2 linked regions of the Paraburkholderia fungorum genome follow. The protein of the gene in region 1 binds, or shares a complex with, the protein of each later gene. Links are inferred from orthologs where the notes say so. Each region holds a gene or a part of one and is shown on either strand. Other genes may lie near its edges.

Region 1 (10,953 bases):
CTCCAGGAGCTTGCGCATACCATCTTCGTCGAGTACGGGGATGCCGAGTTCCTCTGCCTTGGCCAACTTGCTGCCCGCTTCGGCCCCCGCGACCACGTAATCCGTTTTCTTCGACACCGAGCCGGCCACCTTCGCGCCAGCCGCTTCGAGCATTTCCTTCGCCTCCTCGCGTGCGAGGCTCGGCAAAGTGCCGGTCAATACCACCGTCTTGCCGGCCAGCACGCCTTGCGGCGCCTTCGGCGCGGGCGGCCCTTCCTGCCATGTGACCTTGCCCGGCGCGCGCAGTTGCTCGATCACCGTGCGGTTGTGTTCTTCGGCGAAAAACTGATGGAGCGATTCAGCGACCACCGGGCCCACGTCGTTGACTTCCAGCAAGGCTTCGACCGACGCGTCCATGATCGGAGTCAGCGAACCGAAGTGCTTCGCGAGATCTTTCGCGGTCGATTCGCCGACATGGCGAATACCGAGCGCGTAGATAAAGCGGGCCATCGTCGTGTGTTTGGCTTTTTCCAGCGAATCGAGCAGGTTTTGCGCAGATTTCTCAGCGAAACGGTCGAGTTCGGCAAGCGTCGCGAAGCCGAGATTGAACAGATCGGCAGGCGTGCGCACGAGGTTCTGCTCGACCAGTTGATCGATGATCTTCTCGCCCAGCCCGTCGATATCCAGCGCGCGACGCTGCGCGAAATGCCACAGCGCCTGCTTGCGCTGCGCCGGGCAGAACAGCCCGCCTGTGCACCGGGCAATCGCCTCGTCGGGCAGACGCTCGATGTTCGAACCGCACACCGGGCACTGGGTGGGCATCACGAATTCGCGGGCGTCTTCTGGGCGGCGGTCGAGCAGCGCGCTGACCACTTCGGGAATCACGTCGCCGGCGCGCCGCACGATCACCGTATCGCCGATGCGAATGTCTTTACGGCGCACTTCGTCTTCGTTATGCAGCGTGGCATTCGTCACTGTCGCGCCGCCGACGAACACCGGCTCCAGCCGAGCCACCGGCGTAATCGCGCCGGTGCGGCCCACCTGCACGTCGATCGCGACGAGTTTGGTCAGCGCTTCCTGCGCGGGGAATTTGTGCGCCAGCGCAAAGCGCGGCGCTCGCGACACGAAGCCGAGCGCGTCCTGTTCGTCGCGGCGGTTGACCTTATAAACCACGCCGTCGATGTCGTACGGCAACTTGTCGCGCTTCTCGCCAACCGTGTGGAAGAAGCCGAGCAGGCCGTCGGCCCCCTGCACCACCGCGCGTTCGCCGTTCACCGGCAAGCCGAGTTCCTTGTACCAGTCGAGCAGGTCGCTATGCGTGGCCGGCATCTCGATGCCGTCGAGCACGCCGATTCCGTAAGCGAAAAACGACAGCGGCCGTTGCGCGGTAATCTTCGAATCGAGTTGCCGCAAACTGCCCGCCGCAGCGTTACGCGGATTGGCAAATTCTTTCTGCTCCGCCGCGCGCTGGCGTTCGTTCAAACGCTCGAAATCGCGCTTGAACATCAGCACTTCGCCGCGCACGTCGAGTACGTGCGGCACGCGCTTGCCCTTGAGCTTCAGCGGAATGGAGCGGATCGTACGGACGTTTTCGGTGACGTTTTCGCCGGTCGTGCCGTCACCGCGCGTGGACGCCTGGACGAACACGCCGTCGACGTAGCGCAGCGAAATCGCGAGGCCGTCGAACTTCAACTCGGCCGCGTAATCGACCGGCACTGGCGGCTCGCTCGTGTTCTTGCCGAGCGCGTCTCCGACGCGTTTGTCGAACGCCGCGATGTCTTCGTCGGCGAAACCGTTGTTCAACGACAGCATGGGCTGATCGTGCACCACCTGCTCGAATCCACTAGCGGCCTCGCCGCCGACGCGCTGCGTGGGCGAATCCGGCACGATCAGATCCGGATGCTCCGTCTCGATGCTTTCCAGTTCCTTGAACAGCCTGTCGTATTCCGCGTCCGGCAGGTCGGGCTGGTCGAGCACGTAGTACGCGTAGTTCGCGCGTTCGAGTTCCGCGCGCAGCCACACGGCCCGCTCGGCGGGGGCATTGGCTGCAGGAGGAGAGACGGGAGTTCGGGCCATGCTGGAGGACGTTTCTTCAATGAAATTCAGACACTGGATTATCGCAGGAAGCGTGCCCCTTTACATCGGCCGAATGGCCAGGTTTCGGGCAGGATTCAACGCGTCTATGATTGCCTTTCTGCTGAAGGCGAATGCGGCGTCGAAAACGACAACGGCCGCACATCGTGCGGCCGTCGAAAGCGTCTGGTAAATACCGGAATTTACTGGCTGAACAGGCGCCGCGTGGCCGGCGAACCCGCCGGAATGCCCGCCTGCTCGAGCTTTGCATACAGCGTCATCAATTGCTTTTCGATGGCGAGCAACGCAGTTTCCGGCAACGGCCGGCGGCCATCGTCGACCACCCTTCCGCCGATCCGCTCCGCCAGCGACTTCGCGTAATCGCACATCAGCCGGAACGGCAGGATGTCTTCGTCGGCAACCGGCACGTCAAGCACCAGCGTGATCATCTGGCCGCCCTTGTATGTAAGGTCGTCGCGCAGGAAGTTGGTGTCGCCGAATTGCAGCATGAACACCGGGCTCTGACGCGAATCGAGCTTGACGAAACGCGTGCCGTCGCGCGAAAGCAGCAAGCCGTCTTGCGACGCCACCGCCTGCACGTAATTGGCCGACCAGGGCGCGCCATCGGAGAGTACGTTGATCGACAACTGCGCGTCGCATTGCGCAGCGAACGCGTCGAGTTCGCGCGCCATCGCCACCGTTTCAAGCATGTCGGGGAATTCCGGCGACGCATCGAGCGCGTCGGCGAACTGCTGCACGCCGGTCACGAACTCCGAGAATTCGAGTTCGTTGAGCGCGCCGCTGCGGTTGGCCAACTGAGCGGCCGCGCGCAATTCTTCATAGCGCGCGCCGTTTTGCAGCAATTCCCACGCGCCGCCTTCGAGCTTGCCTTCAATGTGCACCGGCTTGCTGCCCGCGCGCCGCAGACGCTGCGCGAGCGGAATTACCTTGTCGCCGGCAACCGGGCCGTTCAAACGGATCGGCACGATGCAATCGATCCGGCGATCGACGATAGCCGGAGGCGCCGACGAAATGGTAGTAGCGGCAGGCAGAATCGGCTCGACCGGTTCGTCTGCCTGAGGAGCCGCTTCGCCCGCGGCAGAAGCTGTCTCGCCCGGCGCTACGCCTTCAGTCTCAGTGAACCTTTCCTCTTCCGTATAACCATTCGGCGTGGTCGTCTCCGCCTGGATATCGGCCGGTGTGTCGAGCGGCTCAGCGCCAGCAGAAGCGCCGAACGTCGGTTCGACACGCGCCGCGCCCGTTTCCGCCGGCGCATCCGCGCCGACTACCGGCTCACGACGCGTAGTCGGACGCGCCGGTTCGATGAACGGGCTTTGCTCCTCCTGCTCGTCCCGCGCAAAGCTTTCGGCAGCTTCGGCCGGCATGGGTCGCGGCATCTTGCGACGCACCTTGGCGCCCTGCCACGCGTTGTACACAACCACGCCTCCGACCACCACGGCACCCGCGCCGATCAAACCGAGTGTCAACTCGTCCATGCATGCTCCATCAGCAATTCTTTTATCTGCGCGGTTGTACGCCCGCTTCACGTGTCGCGCGCCAACCACTCAAGCCGCAGCGCTGAACGCGGACGCCCGCGAAGGCTTAACTCAAACGATATTCTGGGCGAAACCGGCCGCCGATTCCATGTCCACCGCGACGATCCGCGACACGCCCTGCTCCTGCATGGTCACGCCGATCAACTGTTGCGCCATTTCCATCGCGATCTTGTTATGCGAAATGAACAGGAACTGGGTTTTGTCCGACATCGCCCGCACGAGGTTCGCGAAACGTTCGGTGTTGGCGTCGTCGAGCGGCGCGTCCACTTCGTCGAGCAGACAGAACGGCGCCGGATTCAGCTGGAACATCGCGAACACCAGCGCGGTGGCGGTCAGTGCTTTCTCGCCGCCCGACAGCAGGTGAATCGTCGAATTCTTCTTGCCCGGAGGTTGCGCCATCACCTGCACGCCGGCATCGAGAATTTCGTCGCCGGTCATGATCAGCTTCGCCTGGCCGCCGCCGAACAGACGCGGGAACAGTTCGCCGAAATGATGGTTCACCTGGTCGAACGTGCCTTGCAGCAGCGTGCGCGTTTCGGCGTCGATCTTGCGGATCGCGTCTTCGAGCGTTTCGATCGCGCTGTTCAGGTCGGTCGACTGCGCGTCGAGGAACGTCTTGCGCTCGGTCGCCGCCTTCAGTTCGTCGAGCGCGGCCATGTTGACCGGACCCAGCGCGGTAATCGCGTTGTTGATGCGCGTGACTTCGCCCTGCAGGTACGACGGCTTCATGTCCGGCGTGAGCTTGGCCTGCAATTCGGCCTCGTCGACACCCGCTGCCGCGAGTTGTTCGATGAACTGCTCGCCGTTCAGCCGCGCCGCCTGCTCCTTCAACTGCAATTCGTTGATGCGGTCGCGCAGCGGCTGCAACGCACGCTCGGCGGTGAGGCGGGTTTCGTCGGCGGCACGCAGTTTGGCGGTCAGATCGTCCAGTTCCAGACGCGCGGCGTGCAGTGCTTCTTCCTTGACCGAACGGATGTCGAGCGCGTCCTGCAAGCCCGTGTGAGCCGTTTGTTCGTTGATCGTTTCCAGTTCGGCGCGGGCGTCTTCGAGCGACGCCTCGACCCGCTCGCGCTGCTCTTGCGCGACCTGAATGCTGCGCTTCAATTCGTCGATGCGGTTCGCCATGTTGCGCGCGGCGAAGCGTGCATCGGTCGCGTTGCGATCGAGATCGCGCGCCTGGCCGCGAGCGGTGGTAAGGCTTTCGTCGAGTGCTTCGAAGGCCAGCTGGTGGTCTTCGAAACGCGCCTGCAATTCGGCGAGTTCGGAATCATGCCGCTCGAAATTGGCTTCCGACTCCGCGCGCATGGCCCGCTGTTCTTCGACCTGCGCGGTGATTTCTTCGAGTTCCTCGCGAATCTGCGTGCTGCGCTGCGTGTAACGCTCGTGCGCCTGCGTGAGCTTGAGCACGTCCATCTGCAACGCGTGCACGCGTTGCGTGGCGCGCTCGGACTGTTGACGCACATCGGTCAGCGCCTGCGCAGCCTGCGTGTGCGCGGCTTCGGCGCGGATCGCGGCGGCCTTCGCTTCATCGGCAAGCAACGCTTGGGCGCGCACCTGGCGACCGAGATTTTCGATTTCCTGCTGACGGGCCAGCATGCCGGCCTGTTCGGAGTCGGCTGCATACAACTGAACGCCGACGCGCGTCACCACGTGTCCCGCCTTCACGACGAACGAGCCGCCTTCCGGCAACTGCGTGCGCAGGCTGAGCGCCTGCTGCAGGTCGTCGGCGACGAACGCGAGGCCGAGCCAGTCGTTCAATACCGCGCGAATGCCGGCGTCGTCGATACGCACCAGAGACAGCAGCGGCCGTAGCGCGGCCGGTGCCGCGACCGGCTGACCGGCTGCGGGCGGGGCGTAGAACGCGAGCTTGGCGGGCGGCGCGTCGGTGGCGAAAGCCTTGACCCAGTCGAGATTCGACACTTCCAGCGCGGCGAGACGCTCGCGCAGCACGGCTTCAAGCGCGTTTTCCCACCCGGCTTCGACGTGCAGTTTCTTCCACAGACGTGGCAGGCTGCCAAGCTCGTGCTTTTCGAGCCACGGCTGAATCTTGCCTTCGGTCTGGACGTTTTCCTGCAACTGCTTGAGCGCGGCAAGACGTGCGTCGAGCTGATGAATCTGCGCGCTTTCGGCCTGCACGCGCTCCTGCGCGGCGCGGCGTTCGCCGTCCAGACGCGGCAGCGTTTCCTGCGCGTCGGCGAGACGGGCTTGCGCGTCGTGCAGAATCTCTTCGTGCTCGGCGAGTTGCATGCGCAAGTCTTCGAGTTGCGCTTCGTCGGGGGCGTCGAGTCCGCCCGCTTCCGACTTCAGCCGCTCGTGACGTTGCTGCAACTGCTGCAATTGCTGATCGGCATTACGTTGATGCGCGGCTTCGAGTTTCAGCGCCTGTTCGGTCTGCGCGATGCCGCCGCGCTCCGCGTTCAGTTCGGTCTGCGCGTCGCGCCAGCGCGCTTCGAGCGCAGGCATCGCATCGTGCTTCGCGGCGGCTTCGTCTTCGGCGAGCGCGGCTTTTTCCTCGGCGACGGCGAGTTGCTCCTCGGCGTCTTCGATATCGCCTTGCGCCTTTTCGGCCTGCGACTGCCACTGCTCGCGCTGCGCGGTTAGCGCCGCGATCTGGGCCTGCGCGCGGTTACGCGATTCGACGATGAACTTGATCTCGGCTTCGAGCCGGCTGACTTCCGCGTTCGCTTCGTACAGCGCGCCTTGCGCGCCCTGCATCGCGTCGCTGGCGGAATAGTGCGCGACGCGCAGCGTTTCGAGTTGCGCCTCGACTTCACGCAGCTTCGCGGTATGCGCTTCGAGATCGATCTGGGCCTGTTCGATTGCGCGTTGCTGGCGCTGCTGCTCGCCGCCGGCTTCGTTCTTGCGCAACAGCCACAACAGACGCTGCTTCTCTTCGCCGTCCGTCTGCAGTTCCTTGTAGCGCGTGGCGACGACCGCCTGCGCTTCCAGCTTCTCGAGATTCGCACTCAGCTCGCGGACGATATCTTCGACTCGCGTCAGATTTTCGCGCGTGTCATGCAGACGATTCTCAGTCTCGCGACGGCGTTCCTTGTACTTCGACACGCCCGCGGCTTCTTCGAGGAACACGCGCAGCTCTTCCGGCTTCGCCTCGATCAGGCGGGCGATCATGCCCTGCCCGATGATTGCGTAAGCACGCGGCCCGAGACCGGTGCCGAGGAAGATGTCCTGAATGTCCCGGCGACGCGCCGGCAGATTGTTGATGTAGTAGCTCGAGGTGCCGTCGCGCGTCAGCACGCGCTTGACGGCGATCTCGGCATACTGGCCCCACTGCCCGGCGGCACGGCCGTCGGCGTTGTCGAACACGAGTTCGACGCTGGCGCGGCTACCCGGCTTGCGCGCGGTCGAGCCATTGAAGATCACGTCCTGCATCGACTCGCCGCGCAACTCGGAGGCGCGCGATTCGCCGAGCACCCAGCGCACGGCGTCGATGATGTTGGACTTGCCGCACCCATTCGGCCCGACCACGCCGACTAGCTGCCCCGGGACCTGGAAATGCGTGGGATCGACGAATGACTTGAAGCCAGCGAGTTTGATCGAGGTCAGACGCACGGCGATTTCGCTGTTTGAAAAGGGAAAAAATAGGTGGCTTGTGAAGGCCGCGCCAGCCGTTCGCCAATGCAGCGAAGCGGCCCGCGAAGCTCGCAAACCCTCGGAACACGGATGCCGGCTTCATGCGTCCATTCAGGTGCGCGAAACGCGCTCACTACGCACGTTCACCGCGCACGTTGATGCATGTGCCAGCTAATGAGGGGCAATCATACCATCGCGCGTGAGCGATTCTTACCGCCCTTACGGTCTTGCTTCACGCCCTTGTCATCGGCATCGGGTTCGGCGGACGAACCCGGGTCCTGGGCAGCCTGATCGGGCGGCACGGCGCGGGTCCGGTGGACCCAGCTCGACAACGCCGACGCCAGCACGATGCATACGCCGCCGGCCCATTCGCGCGGACCCGGCATCTCTCCGGCGAACAGCCACGCGGACAACGCCGTGACGACGATCTCGAACAGCATGATGATCGACGCCCGGTTGGCCGGCACGCGCGACAGCCCGTACTGCACGAGCATATTGTTCGACGCCAGCAAAAAACCGAGGCCGAGCACGAGCCACGCGGCCGTGCCGAGATGGGCGCCGGTGGGCGGTGCGGGCATGGCTTCGAACAGCGACGCGCACGCGCTGAAAAGCGCTGCGCCGCCGAAGATCGTCGCCGTGCGCATTTCCGGTTTCATTTCCGGCAACACGCGGCTGGTCTTGAGGATCAGCACGTTGCTCATCGCGAAGCCCATGCCGCCCGCGAGGCCCGCCCATTCGGCGAGGTTGCCGGGCACCGGAATGCCGAGTTGCGGCGACCACAGCATGGTCATCGCACCGGCCAGCGACAGCGCGGCGAGGCCCGCGCCCGCCCAGGTCAGGCGTTCGTGCAGGATGAAGTGCGCGAACAGTGCGGTCCATGCAGGGGTGAGATAGAACAGCAGCAGCACGCGCATCACCTGGCCGTGGATCGAGCCCCAGACAAAGCCGAGATTGGTGATGCCCGCCGCCAGCGCGAGCGCGGGCAGGAGCCAATGCCAGCGCACCGTTCTGATCGCACGATGCCGCACCAGCAGCACGAACAGGCAACCGGCTGCGCTCGTCAGCGCGCTCGCCGCCGTGCCGGTGACGCCGAGCGCCGCCAGCATGCGTAGCGGATACCAGATCATTCCCCACACCGACGCGCCCAGCATGATCGCGAGCGTCGGCCAGCCGTTGCGAAGCCAGTTGGTCATGGTTTGGCACTCCGGGCGAAGGATTTCGCTGCTCCGGGCGAGCCTGGTCTGGGTGGTGTGCCGTTGACGCCAGACGCGGCCGCTCTGTTCGTCACGTTCTCGTTGTTTGCGCTCATGGCGTCGTTCTCGCGGACCGCGGCGCTCTTGCGCCTGCTGTGTCCGGCTGTCTCCGGGACTGCTGCAACCATTGCTGCTCCTGCTTCTTTTTGCGCGAACCGTCGGCGGTTCGCGTCGTTCCCGCTGCAACGCATTGAATGCGCCGCCTGGCGGGTTGCGCCGTCTCGGGGGCGGCGCTCTGCGTTCATTCGACACTGCATTTCATGGCGGCCATTACCTTCCGCCGATCTTCCGCCATCCTTCAAGCTGGTTCGCCAACCGGCCACCGAACCCTGCACGCCCGCGAACGCAAGCCGCCCACGCTATAATTCTCCGTTCGCCGCCGCTGCCAGCGTGTCTAGCGCATCTGTCTACCGTATTTCAGGCATGTCAGCGCTTCGCCGCCAGCGCGCGTGCCCAGCTTCTTCCTGCATCCGTTCTGCGCCCTCTTCGATCAGGCTCGATCCATCCAGTGAACCCGTTACTCGATTCCCTCCAGTCCTATCCGTTCGAAAAGCTGCGCCTGCTTTTCGCGGACGTCACGCCGCCAGCCGGTCTTTCGCATATCAGCTTCGGCATCGGCGAGCCGAAACATCCCACGCCTGCGCTGATCCGCGACGCCGTGGTGGATTCGCTCGGCGGCCTGGCCGCGTATCCGGCCACGCTCGGCTCGGCGCCGCTGCGTGAGTCGATTGCAAACTGGGTGACGCAGCGCTACAACCTGCCGCCGGTCGATCCGCTCACCCAGGTGCTGCCGGTGTCGGGCTCGCGCGAGGCGCTGTTCGCGCTCGCGCAGACGGTGGTGGACCCGAAGCGCAATGCCGACGGTGAGCCTGCGATCGTACTCTGTCCGAACCCGTTCTACCAAATCTACGAAGGCGCGGCGATTCTGTCCGGTGCGCAGCCGTATTTCGTCAATAGCGATCCGGCGCGCAATTTCGCCTGCGACTATTCGGCGGTGCCGGAAGCCATCTGGGCGCGCACGCAGCTGCTGTACGTGTGCTCGCCGGGCAACCCGACCGGCGCGGTGCTCACGCTCGACGACTGGCGCGAACTGTTCGCGCTGTCGGACCGTTATGGCTTCGTGATTGCGTCGGACGAGTGCTACTCCGAGATCTATTTCGACGAAGCGAATCCGCCGCTCGGCGGCCTGGAAGCGGCGCACAAACTGGGCCGCGGCTTCGAGCGGCTCGTGATGCTGTCGAGCCTGTCCAAGCGCTCGAACGTGCCTGGCATGCGCTCGGGCTTCGTCGCGGGCGACGCGGCGATCCTGAAAGATTTCCTGCTATACCGCACGTACCACGGCGCGGCATTGTCGACGGTATTCCAGACCGCCAGCATCGCCGCGTGGAACGACGAGACGCACGTGCGCGACAACCGCGCGAAGTACGTGCAGAAGTTCTCGACCGTCACGCCGATGGTCGCGGAAGTGCTCGACGTGCGTCTGCCGGACGCCGCGTTCTACCTGTGGGCCGACGTGTCGCGCACCGGCCTGTCGGACACCGAGTTCGCCCAGCGCCTCTACGCCGACTATAATGTGACGGTTCTGCCGGGCTCGTTCCTCGCGCGTACTGCGCACGGCGTGAACCCCGGCCGCAATTTCGTGCGCCTCGCGCTGGTCGCGGACGTCGACGAATGCACGCAAGGTGTTCAGCGGATCGTCGATTTTTGCCGCAAGCTTGCGGGCCAGGCCAGTTGAGTTAGCCGGGCCAACGGTTTGAGGGTTCACCTCGACCGTTGGCGCGACAGCTCCCGCCGCGCCGCATCTCCTTCTTCAGCCTTCAACTCTTCAGAAAACACGCATATGTCGCAACAACTTCAGCAGATCATTGACACCGCCTGGGAAAACCGCGCCGAACTGTCGCCGAAGGCCGCTCCGGCCGACGTGCGCGAAGCCGTCGCCCATGCAATCGAACAACTGGACAAGGGCGTGCTGCGCGTCGCCGAAAAGAAGGACGGCGACTGGGTCGTCAATCAGTGGCTGAAAAAGGCCGTGCTGCTGTCGTTCCGCCTCGAAGACAACGCACCGATGCCGGCTGGCGGTTACAGCCAGTTCTACGACAAGGTGCCGTCGAAGTTCGCGAACTACACCGCTGAAGACTTCGCTGCCGGCGGCTTCCGCGTGGTGCCGCCCGCTATCGCGCGCCGTGGCTCGTTCATCGCGAAGAACGTCGTGCTGATGCCGTCGTACACCAACATCGGCGCGTACGTCGACGAAGGCACGATGGTCGATACGTGGGCGACCGTCGGTTCGTGCGCGCAGATCGGCAAGAACGTCCACCTGTCGGGCGGTGTTGGCATCGGCGGCGTGCTGGAGCCGCTGCAGGCGAACCCGGTCATCATCGAAGACAACTGCTTTATCGGCGCGCGTTCGGAAGTGGTCGAAGGCGTGATCGTCGAAGAAAACTCGGTGATCTCGATGGGCGTGTACCTCGGCCAGAGCACCAAGATTTACGACCGCGAAA
Region 2 (9,834 bases), 1.3 Mb from region 1 along the record:
TTTCACTCCGTATGGTTCGAATAGAGTTCTGACATCGACGGTCGATTGCCGGCCGTCCTCTCTCTTGAGAAGGAAATGTCATGAACTCGAACCGTTCCGCCGATCTGGCCGCCACACTGCTTCGCGTCGCCTTGGGCGTGCTTTATCTCGCTCACAGTCTGCAAAAGATCTTCGTTTTCACGCTGCCGGGTACGGCGCAGTTTTTCGTTTCCCTTGGTTTGCCGGGATGGCTTGGCTATGTGACGGCGTTCGTCGAATTGATCGGCGGTATCGCGCTTTTGCTGGGCGTGCAGGTCCGCTGGGTGGCGCTGGTGCTGCTGCCGTTCATGCTCGGAGCAATGTCGGCGCATTTGCATAACGGCTGGGGTTTTGCGTCGACGAACGGCGGCTGGGAATATCCGGCGTTCTGGGCCGTGACGCTGGTGGTGCAGGCGCTGCTGGGCGGCGGAGTGCTGGCGGCAAGCAGCGTGAATGCGCCGCGCGCGGCGGCGGCTTGATGGTGAGGTGATGATTGGGGGATGTCGCCGGGGCCGGGAGTTTGGGCTGATGTTGCGAAGCCAGGGCCGAAGTTCAGGCTTAAGCCCAGGCCCAGGCCCAAGCCAGAGTCGGAGCCGAAGCCCCCCGCATTCCCGAACAACAAAAACAAAAAGCACGCGCCGTCAGGCCGCGTGCTTTTTTCAATCACTTCCGCTCGCCGCATCAACCGCCTGCCGCGCCGCGCTCCCTCGCATCAATACAACACGATCTGCGTGCAGCGAAACAGCGCCATCGTCTTGCCGTTCGGATCGGTAACCGTCGCGTCCCACACCTGCGTGCTGCGTCCCAGATGCACGCCCTTGGCGACCGCGCGGATCGTGCCCGCCGTCGCCGTCCCGAGGAAATTGCTCTTCAACTCGACGGTCGTGAAATTGCGAGCCGTTTCAGGCAGATGCGCGAGGCATGCATAGCCGCAGGCGGTATCCGCGAGACCGATTACCGTCGCCGCGTGCAGAAAACCGTTCGGCGCGAGCAATTCGTCGCGCACCGTCAATTCCGCGGTCAGAACGCCTTGTTCCAGCGACAGCACATGCACGCCCAGCAGACCAGGCAGCTTGCCCCGCTGGCGTTCGTGCAGACGTTCGATCGTGTATTCCGGGCGCAGTTGGCTCATGAGATTCGGGTCCTTGTTGGGAAAACCGGCAGGATGGCGCGGCCGATTAGCCATCTGGGGGCTTCGACCGCGGTGCATTTTCGATATTATCAACGGCTGGACCGGCGGGCGAATCCGAAAAGCGGCATCTGGGGATACGAAACAGGCGGAAACCTGAACCCGTCGACACAAGTCTGAGCGATAAGCGCGGCAAACCGGCTGGCGGCGACCAGCCTTCTTTCCGGGAGAATTCATGACGGTGATTGTGGTGGCGAATCCGAAGGGCGGCGTGGGTAAAAGCACGCTATCGACCAATCTGGCCGGCTATTTCGCCGCGTCCGGCGAATGGGTCGCGCTGGCGGACCTGGACAAGCAGCAGTCCGCTCACGCATGGCTGGCGTTGCGCCCTGACACGCTGCCAGCCATCGAGCACTGGGAGGTCAACCAGGACACGCCGGTCAAGCCGCCGAAGGGCCTGGAGCACGCGGTCATCGACACCCCGGCCGGCTTGCACGGCAATCGCCTCGGCATCGCGCTGGATCTGGCCGACAAGGTAATCGTGCCGCTGCAGCCGTCCATGTTCGATATTCTCGCCACGCAGGAATTTCTCGAGCGGCTGGCGAAGGAAAAGGCGGTCAGGAAGGGGGCGATCGAAGTCGGCGTGGTCGGCATGCGCGTCGATGCGCGCACGCGCTCGGCGGAGCAACTGCATCGTTTTGTCGAAGGTCTGAAGTTGCCGGTGCTGGGTTTCCTGCGCGATACGCAGAACTATGTGCAACTGGCCGCCCACGGGCTGACCTTGTGGGACGTCGCTAAAAGCCGCGTGGAGAAGGATCTGGAGCAGTGGCAGCCGATCATCGAATGGACGAACGGCAGCGGGGCGAAGAAGGCTTGATGTGGAAGCGGGCGATCAAGCCCGCGACGGTGGCTGTTCACCGCTGGGTTTTGCGCGTGTGAAGCGGGACGGGCATCCTGCCCGCTCGGCTTGCACCGGAGTGCGGTGTAACACGCCGCCCGGCATTGGAAGCGCGGCAAGCGCAATCGCCGCATTGAATGACCAGACGTTCTCGAAAAGAGTGCGGTGCTGAGCGCGTAAGGCGATCTCTTTGCCGGGCCGCGAGCAGAATTTGCAGAATGTGCGCAACGAAACCGGCTCGCCAAGCAGGCATCTACTCGACACCAACGGCGTGGGCCTTGCAACATGACAATCAGCCGGCCGGCCGGCCGGCCAGTTAGCCAGTTGGCGAGCAGGCCGCGCCGGGCAAAAGCCGCGCGGCCTCAACCCACGTCTGCCGCTCAGGTCCAGTTCTGCGTCGGCACGTGATCGCGGCTGCCCTTGATCTTGTTGTTGTCGTCGACGAAAACCAGGTCCGGCTTCCAGCCCGCCTTCAGTTCGGCTTCGTCGACCACCGCGAACGCCGCGATGATCACCAGGTCGCCCAACTGCGCGCGCCGCGCCGCCGACCCGTTCAGCGAAATCATGCCGCTGCCGCGCTCGCCCTTGATCGCGTAGGTCGAGAAACGCTCGCCATTGTTGATATTCCAGATGTCGATCCGCTCGTTTTCGACGATGTTCGCCGCTTCGAGCAAGTCTTCGTCGATCGCGCACGAGCCTTCGTAGTGCAGCTCGCAGTGCGTGACCGCGACGCGGTGGATCTTCGACTTCAGCATGTTGCGTTGCATGACCAAATCCTGTGTAGCTTCTATTTTTTGCGATGTCCGCGTGATGGGACGACTTCAGATTTCGAGGTTGTCGATCAGACGCGTCGCGCCGAGCTTCGCGGCGGCCAGCACGACCAGTTCCGCGTTCGTGTCCTGCGCGCCCGGCGCCAGCAGATTCGAGCGCTTGCGCACCGCGATGTAGTCGGGCTGCCAGCCGCGCGCGGCCAGCGCGGCCATGGCCGCCTGTTCGATTTTTGCGAAATCGCGTTCACCGCCGAGCACCGCTTCGCGCACGCGATTCAGTTCGGCCGCCAGCACCGGCGCTTCGGCGCGCTCTGCGGCCTGCAGATAGCGGTTGCGCGAGCTGAGCGCGAGGCCGTCTGCGTCACGCACGGTTTCGGCGGCGATGATGTCGGTCGGCAGCGCGAACTGGTGGCACATGCGGCGCACGATCATCAATTGCTGGTAATCCTTCTTGCCGAACACCGCGACGCGCGGCTGCACGCACGACATCAGCTTCATCACGACCGTACACACGCCCTGGAAGAACCCGGGCCGGAATTCGCCTTCGAGGATGTCGCCCAGATCGTGCGGCGGATGCACGCGGTACTCCTGCGGCTCCGGGTACAGATCCTTCTCGGTCGGCGCGAACAGCACGTAGACGCCTTCCTTCTGGAGCTTGTCGATATCGGCTTCCATCGTGCGCGGATATTTGTCGAAATCCTCGTTCGGTCCGAATTGCAGACGGTTGACGAAGATGCTCGCGACCACCGGATCGCCGTGCTGACGCGCGAGGCGCATCAGCGACAGATGGCCCTCGTGCAGGTTGCCCATGGTCGGCACGAAGGCCGTGCGATTCTGACCGCGCAACTGGTCGCGCAATTCATGGATTGAGCTGATGACTTTCATGATTGGACAGGGATTCCCTCGCGCGGCGCGCGACTCGGTTGGCGCAGGGGCCGGCGCATGATGCGGGCCGCCGCCTCACTGGTAATGACGGGTTCGAAGCGCGGGATTGTAGTGGATTTGTGTGCAGGACGCACCGGAACGAGGCACAAACGGACGCGTAAATAGGACAAAGGCGACGCGAAGGCGACGCCGCCCTGCCTTTTCATACAACGAACCGCTTCAGGCCGGCAAATACGCAAGGCGCACATAGATGGGCGCGAACGGCTCTGCCTGGGTGATTTCGACCAGCGACTCGCGGCACAACTCGAGCACGGCGATGAAATTCACCACGACGACCGGCACGCCACGGGTCGTGTCGAACAGGTCGGAGAATTCGATGAAGCGCGCGTTCTGCAACTGCCGCAGGATCGAACTCATATGCTCGCGCACCGACAGTTCTTCACGCGAAATCTTGTGATGCTGGACCAGCTTCGCGCGCTTGATCACGTCGGCCCACGCCGCGCGCAGGTCTTCGCTGTCCACGTCGGGAAAGCGCGGCGTGATGCTCTGCTCGATATAGACCTCGGCGCGCAGAAAATCGCGGCCGAGTTGCGGCAACTGGTCGATACGCTGCGCGGCGAGCTTCATCTGCTCGTATTCGAGCAGGCGGCGCACCAGTTCCGCACGCGGATCTTCGGCTTCTTCGCCGCTGTCCGCCTTCCTGACCGGCAGCAGCATGCGCGACTTGATTTCGATCAGCATCGCGGCCATCAGCAGATATTCGGACGCGAGTTCGAGATTGGTCTGGCGCAACTGGTCGACGTAACCGAGGTACTGCACCGTGACGTCCGCCATCGGAATGTCGAGCACGTTGAAGTTCTGCTTGCGGATCAGGTACAGCAGCAGATCCAGCGGTCCTTCAAACGTTTCGAGAAAAACTTCGAGTGCGTCGGGCGGGATGTACAGGTCGGTCGGCAGCTTGAACAGCGGTTCGCCATACAGGCGTGCGAACGCAATGCCGTCGACGATGTCGGGCGTCGAATCGGTGGTGGGCGCGGCCAGCGCAGCGTCGGCGGGGGCCGGCGCCGGGCCGTGTGCCTCGTCGGCGTGACTCACGCGAGTCAGAAGTTCTGGTAGTACGAGTAAGGCGTCTGTTCCACGCGCGAGGCTTTCTGCTCGGCGCGTTCGTCCAGATCGATCGGCTGTTTGTCCCACAGCAGCGCGCGGCCGCGGCGTTGCTCGGCTTCAAGATTCGGTTTCTGTTGCTTGAGCTGGTTCAGGAACTGGGTGATGTCCGATTGATACATGGCTCGACGTCCGTGGTGGGTGAGATGGCGGCTGCCCGGCGGAAAGCCGAAGCGCGGCACCGTTAATCCTGAATTTTACCGCATGCGCCGCGCGCGGTCGAAAAACGCCGGCAGCGGTCAGTTTTGAGATCTCGCGGCCCCCGCCGATGTGGTCAAATAGCATGCCTCGCCCGCCGCCGAGCGGCGCGGGACAGGCGTTCGTAAGCATTCTTCAACTATCACTGGAGGTCCTGTTTGGCGGTAGGTGCGATCGACAGGCCGCGTAGGCGGCCCAGCCAGGCCGGGCCGGAGCGCGGGCGTGCAACGCCTGTCCGGCGCTGGCTGCGCGCGTGGTTCGCCTTCGCCATGCTCATGCTGATGTTGTCCGGCCACAGCGCCCACGCCGCTCGCGCGGCCCGCACGACTCCCAGCTACAAGGTCGACGTGGTCGCCACGCCGCGCTCGCTGCGCAAGCTGCTCGAAGCGCATCTGGACATCGCGCGGTTCGCCAAACGGCCCAACATCAGCGACGACCAGTTTTCCTTCCTGATTACCGCCACCCCGCAGCAGGTGCGCGACCTCGCCGCCACGCAGGGTTATTTTTCGCCGATCGTGCGCACCGACGTGCAAACCGTCGACGACACGAGGCGCGTGACGGTAAGTGTCGAGCCCGGACCGCAAACCGTGGTCACGTCGGTGTCGGTGTCGTTTCGCGGCGCGGTCATCACCGAAGATCCCGAGCAGGAAAACGCTACGCGCGCGGCGTTTTCGCTGCACGAAGGCGATCCGTTCTCACAAGGCGACTGGGACGACGCGAAAAACGCGGCGCTCAGAACCCTGCAGTCGCGCCGCTATCTGGCCGCGAAGATCTATCACTCCGAGGCGCTGGTCGATCCGCGCACGCACGAGGCGAAGCTCTCGGTCACCTACGAAAGCGGCCCGACCTTCACGATGGGCAAGCTCGACGTATCCGGTACGCGGCGTTACCCCGAGTTCATCGTGCACAACGTCAATCCGATTTCGCCCGGCGATGTCTACGACACGCGGCGGGTGGCCGAATTGCAGCGCCAGTTGCAGAACACGCCGTACTTCGCGAGCGTCGCGATTGATCTCGACAACGACCCAACCAAACCGCTCGACACACCGGTTCACGTGAAAGTCTCCGAGTTTCCGTACAACAGTATTCGCGGCGGGGTCGGTTATTCGACCGACAACGGTCCACTGGTGCAGGGCGCCTATTCGTATCTGAATACGTTCGGCAAGGCGTGGCCGTTCACGGTCGAAGGCCGCGCCGATCAGACCCAGCAATACGGGCAAATTCAGCTTTCCATGCCGCCGGGGCCGCGCGCGTGGACCAATAGCGTGCTGGCGTCGTACACGACGACGGACGTCTCCGATACGCGCATTTACAGCATTCGCGGCGGCGTGCAGCGCTCACGCACGTCGCAATTTCTCGATTACAGCTACTCGCTGCTGTACTACCAGGACCGGCTCGATCAGAACGCGATTGCGCCGACCACGAGCCGCGCGCTGGTGCCGTCGTGGTCGTGGACCCGGCGCGACACCGACGATCCGCTGTTCCCGCGCCGGGGCAACCTGATCCACGCCGAGGCGGGTTTCGCGATCAAGGGCGTGCTGACCGACCAGACCTTCATTCGCGGCTACGCGCGCGGCCAGCAGTATCTGCCGATCGGCAAGGACGACATCGTGGTGATCCGCGCCGAATTCGGCGGCGTGTTCACGAGCGGCCCGTCGAGCGGCGTACCGGCGTCGTTGCTGTTCCGCGCGGGCGGCTCGAACTCGGTGCGCGGCTACGGCTTCCAGAGCATCGGTAACAACGTCGACGGCTCGATTCTGCCCACCAAGTACCTCGTCACGGGCGCAGCCGAATACCAGCACTGGTTCTCGCACGACTGGGGCGCGGCCGCGTTCTTCGATATCGGCACCGCCACCGACACCTGGGGCGAAAAAGTCTTCTACCCGGGCGTCGGCCTGGGGGCGCGCTGGCGCAGCCCGGTCGGCCCGGTCAATGTCGATATCGCTTACGGGATCCGCAACAGGAGCGTACGGCCGTACCTGACGCTGGGCATTGCCTTCTGATGAAAACCTGCTTCCACCTCAGCTTCCACCTCACCCACGCATGACTACGGACGTTTCCGATCAACCTTCCGCGCAGCCGGCCGGCGATCCGCCCTCGGGGCAGCCGCCGTCCGATACGCCGCCGCCCGGCGGCAAGCCTGGCCGCTGGCTGCTGAAGACGTTCGCGTGGACGGTCGTCGTGCTGGTGCTGCTGGTCGCGCTGGCCGTGGGGCTGCTGTATGGCGCGCTGACCACCGAGCGCGGCACCGCTTATGCGTGGCAGGCCGCAGTCAGACTGCTCGGCGGCAAGCTGGGCGGCACGCTCGAAGGCGGCACGCTCGCGACCGGCGTGCGCCTGCGCGACGTGCGCTGGCGCAGTCTCGACGGCAGCGGCACCGATATCCAGATCGACCGGGTGGCGGGGCGCTGGGCGCTCGCGCGCGATCCATGGCGTTTCACGGTCGACTATCTGCACGTCGGCACGGTCGATGCGCGAGTCGGCGCATCGTCGTCGAGCAGCAGCGAGCCGATGACCTTGCCGAAAGAGTTGCGCTTGCCGCTGCAACTCGACATCCGCGATGTTCGGCTCGACAGTCTGCTGCTGCATCAGGGCGCGTCGACCACCGAACTGTCGCATTTCGCGTTTCATGGACGCAGCGACGGGCGCCATCACGAAGCCGCCATCGAGCGGCTGGATACGCCGTTCGGCGCGGTGACGGCGTCGGCGAAACTCGACGGCGTGCAGCCGTTTCCGCTGACCGGCGAGGTCGCGTACTCAGGCAAGGTCAACAACGAGGCGGTGCAGGTCGGCGGCCATCTGAGCGGGTCGCTCGAGCAGCTGGTCGCCGAACTCGATGCGACCGGCATGAAGCTCGCGGGCCACGCACGGGTCGAGGCGACGCCGTTCGGCGCGGTGCCGCTGCAACGCGCCACGCTGACTTTCGATCACATCAATCCGCAGGCTTTCGCGCCAGGTGCGCCGCTGGCCGATCTGGCCGTGCGCGCGGAACTCGCGCCGGTTTCGCAAGACGGCGCGGACACGGTTGTGCTGGGGGCGAGTGGGGCGGTGGCGGCGAGTGCGGCTAGTGCAGCGGGCGCGGCAAGCGGCGTGGCTACGGCGACGCGCACGAGCACACCGGCGAGCACGGCAGTCGCCAGCACCGCAAGCACCGCAAGCGCTGACGCGGCAAGCACCACCCAACCCGTCGCAAAACACGGCGGAAAATCCGCGCATCCGAGCGCAGCGCCCTTCGCCGTCACAGGCCACATCTCGATCGTCAATTCCCGGCCGGGCGCCATCGACCAGAACCTGCTGCCGCTCATCAACGCCAACGCCGACGTGCGGCTCGACGCTCAGGCGCAGCGCATCTCGAACCTGAACGTGCGCCTCGTCAGAACCGCCACGGTCACCGGCAGCGGCGCACTGACCGGCCGGCGCGGGCAACTCGACCTGCGGGTCGCCGGACTCGACCTGAACGCGCTCCAGGCAACCGTGCGGCCCACGCAGCTTTCCGGTCCGATCGGCGTCCGTCTGAACGACGACATTCAAAGTCTCACGCTCGATCTCGCCGATCCGCGTGCCGCCTTGCGCCTGCAGGGCAAGGTGACCTTCGATCCCGCGCGAATCAGCTTCAACGACGTGCGCGTCACGTCCGGCAGCGGCCGTATCGACCTGTCCGGCGCACTGAAGCACGACGCGAATTCCACCTACAACCTGAAAGCGCAACTCACCAACTTCGATCCGCTGACACTCGCGTCGCAAATGCCGTCGCGCGCGCCGGCGACGGGGCCGGTGCCCGCCGTCAAGAGCGTCCAGCAACGGCGTAACGAGCGTGCCGCCGCGCAGGTGGGCAGCACGGCCGGCGCGAAAAGCGCGGCGCCGGGTGATCAGGCGGCCGCCGCCGTGAAAAACACCGCCAGGGCGGCCGTGCAGACCGAGGTGGTTCAACGCAAAACGCCGCCGCCCACGAACACCGCGAAACGTGGCGCGGCCATCGCGCGCAAGATCGAAGCGCGGGTGAACGGCACGCTGTCCGCGGCGGGCATGCTCGGGCCGGTGTTCACCACCAAGGCCGAATTCAAGCTCGGCCCAAGTTCCTACGACAACCTGCCGTTGACCGGTGGCGGCACGATCCAGCTGGCCGGCACGCGCATTCTGCCGAGCCGCGCGAACCTGTCGGTGGCGGGCAATCAGGTCGATCTGCAAGGCAGCTTTGGCGCGGCGGGCGACCGGCTGCGGTTCCGCGTCGACGCTCCGCAGCTCGAACGGCTCGGCTTCGGCCTCGCGGGCCTGGTCGACGCCGACGGCGACGTTACCGGCTCGTTCGCGCATCCGAACGTCACGCTGAATTACAAGGCGGATAGCGTGGTGTTCGGCAGCAATCGCGTCGGCCATGCGGAAGGCCGCGCCGAATTGCGCGACGGCGCAAACGGCGCGCTCGCCTTCACCACCGACGCGAAGAACGTCAGCGCGGGCGGCGTCGATCTGACCACGCTCACGGCCAAGCTGGCGGGCACGCGCGCGAACCACACGTTCGAGGCCGCAGCGACTGGCAAGCTACAGGACCGGCCGCTTGATCTGTCGGTGGCGGCGAACGGCAAGCTGACCGAAGCGCGCGACGGCACGCGTTGGGACGGCACCGTCACGCATCTGCAGAACAAGGGTTTGCCGACGGTGAATCTCGACACGCCGTTGACCGTGAGCGCGGCGCCGAACAGGCTCACGCTCGGCCCCACGCGCCTGACGCTCGAAGGCGCGGTGCTGGCGCTGAAATCGTTCGCGTTCGACCA

Evidence for each region.
Region 2: the proteins of smc (region 1) and BLS41_RS05125 are in contact, whole or in part, in a crystal structure (PDB 3ZGX), measured with the Bacillus subtilis proteins. The link is inferred for Paraburkholderia fungorum from one-to-one orthologs.

The regions. Positions count from the first base shown.
Region 1 is NZ_FNKP01000001.1:2,394,613-2,405,565, forward strand. The notes cover bases 3,460-7,536. They hold smc (chromosome segregation protein SMC), read right to left. Parts: upstream 7,179-7,536; coding sequence 3,660-7,178; downstream 3,460-3,659. Other genes in these bases: BLS41_RS10505 (cell division protein ZipA C-terminal FtsZ-binding domain-containing protein), read right to left, coding at 3,460-3,548; BLS41_RS10515 (DMT family transporter), read right to left, coding at 7,385-7,536. In the rest of the region: NAD-dependent DNA ligase LigA, read right to left, coding at 1-2,055; more of BLS41_RS10505, read right to left, coding at 2,256-3,459; more of BLS41_RS10515, read right to left, coding at 7,537-8,392; dapC (succinyldiaminopimelate transaminase), read left to right, coding at 8,961-10,187; dapD (2,3,4,5-tetrahydropyridine-2,6-dicarboxylate N-succinyltransferase), read left to right, coding at 10,293-10,953. UniProt on the Bacillus subtilis protein: Required for chromosome condensation and partitioning.
Region 2 is NZ_FNKP01000001.1:1,144,625-1,154,458, forward strand. What follows is about bases 2,858-5,815. They hold BLS41_RS05125 (segregation and condensation protein A), read right to left. Parts: upstream 4,796-5,815; coding sequence 3,920-4,795; downstream 2,858-3,919. Other genes in these bases: panC (pantoate--beta-alanine ligase), read right to left, coding at 2,867-3,700; BLS41_RS05130 (DUF3460 family protein), read right to left, coding at 4,801-4,986; BLS41_RS05135 (autotransporter assembly complex protein TamA), read left to right, coding at 5,221-5,815. In the rest of the region: BLS41_RS05100 (DoxX family protein), read left to right, coding at 81-497; BLS41_RS05105 (PaaI family thioesterase), read right to left, coding at 731-1,150; BLS41_RS05110 (ParA family protein), read left to right, coding at 1,383-2,024; panD (aspartate 1-decarboxylase), read right to left, coding at 2,426-2,812; more of BLS41_RS05135, read left to right, coding at 5,816-7,065; BLS41_RS05140 (translocation/assembly module TamB domain-containing protein), read left to right, coding at 7,106-9,834. UniProt on the Bacillus subtilis protein: Participates in chromosomal partition during cell division. May act via the formation of a condensin-like complex containing Smc and ScpB that pull DNA away from mid-cell into both cell halves.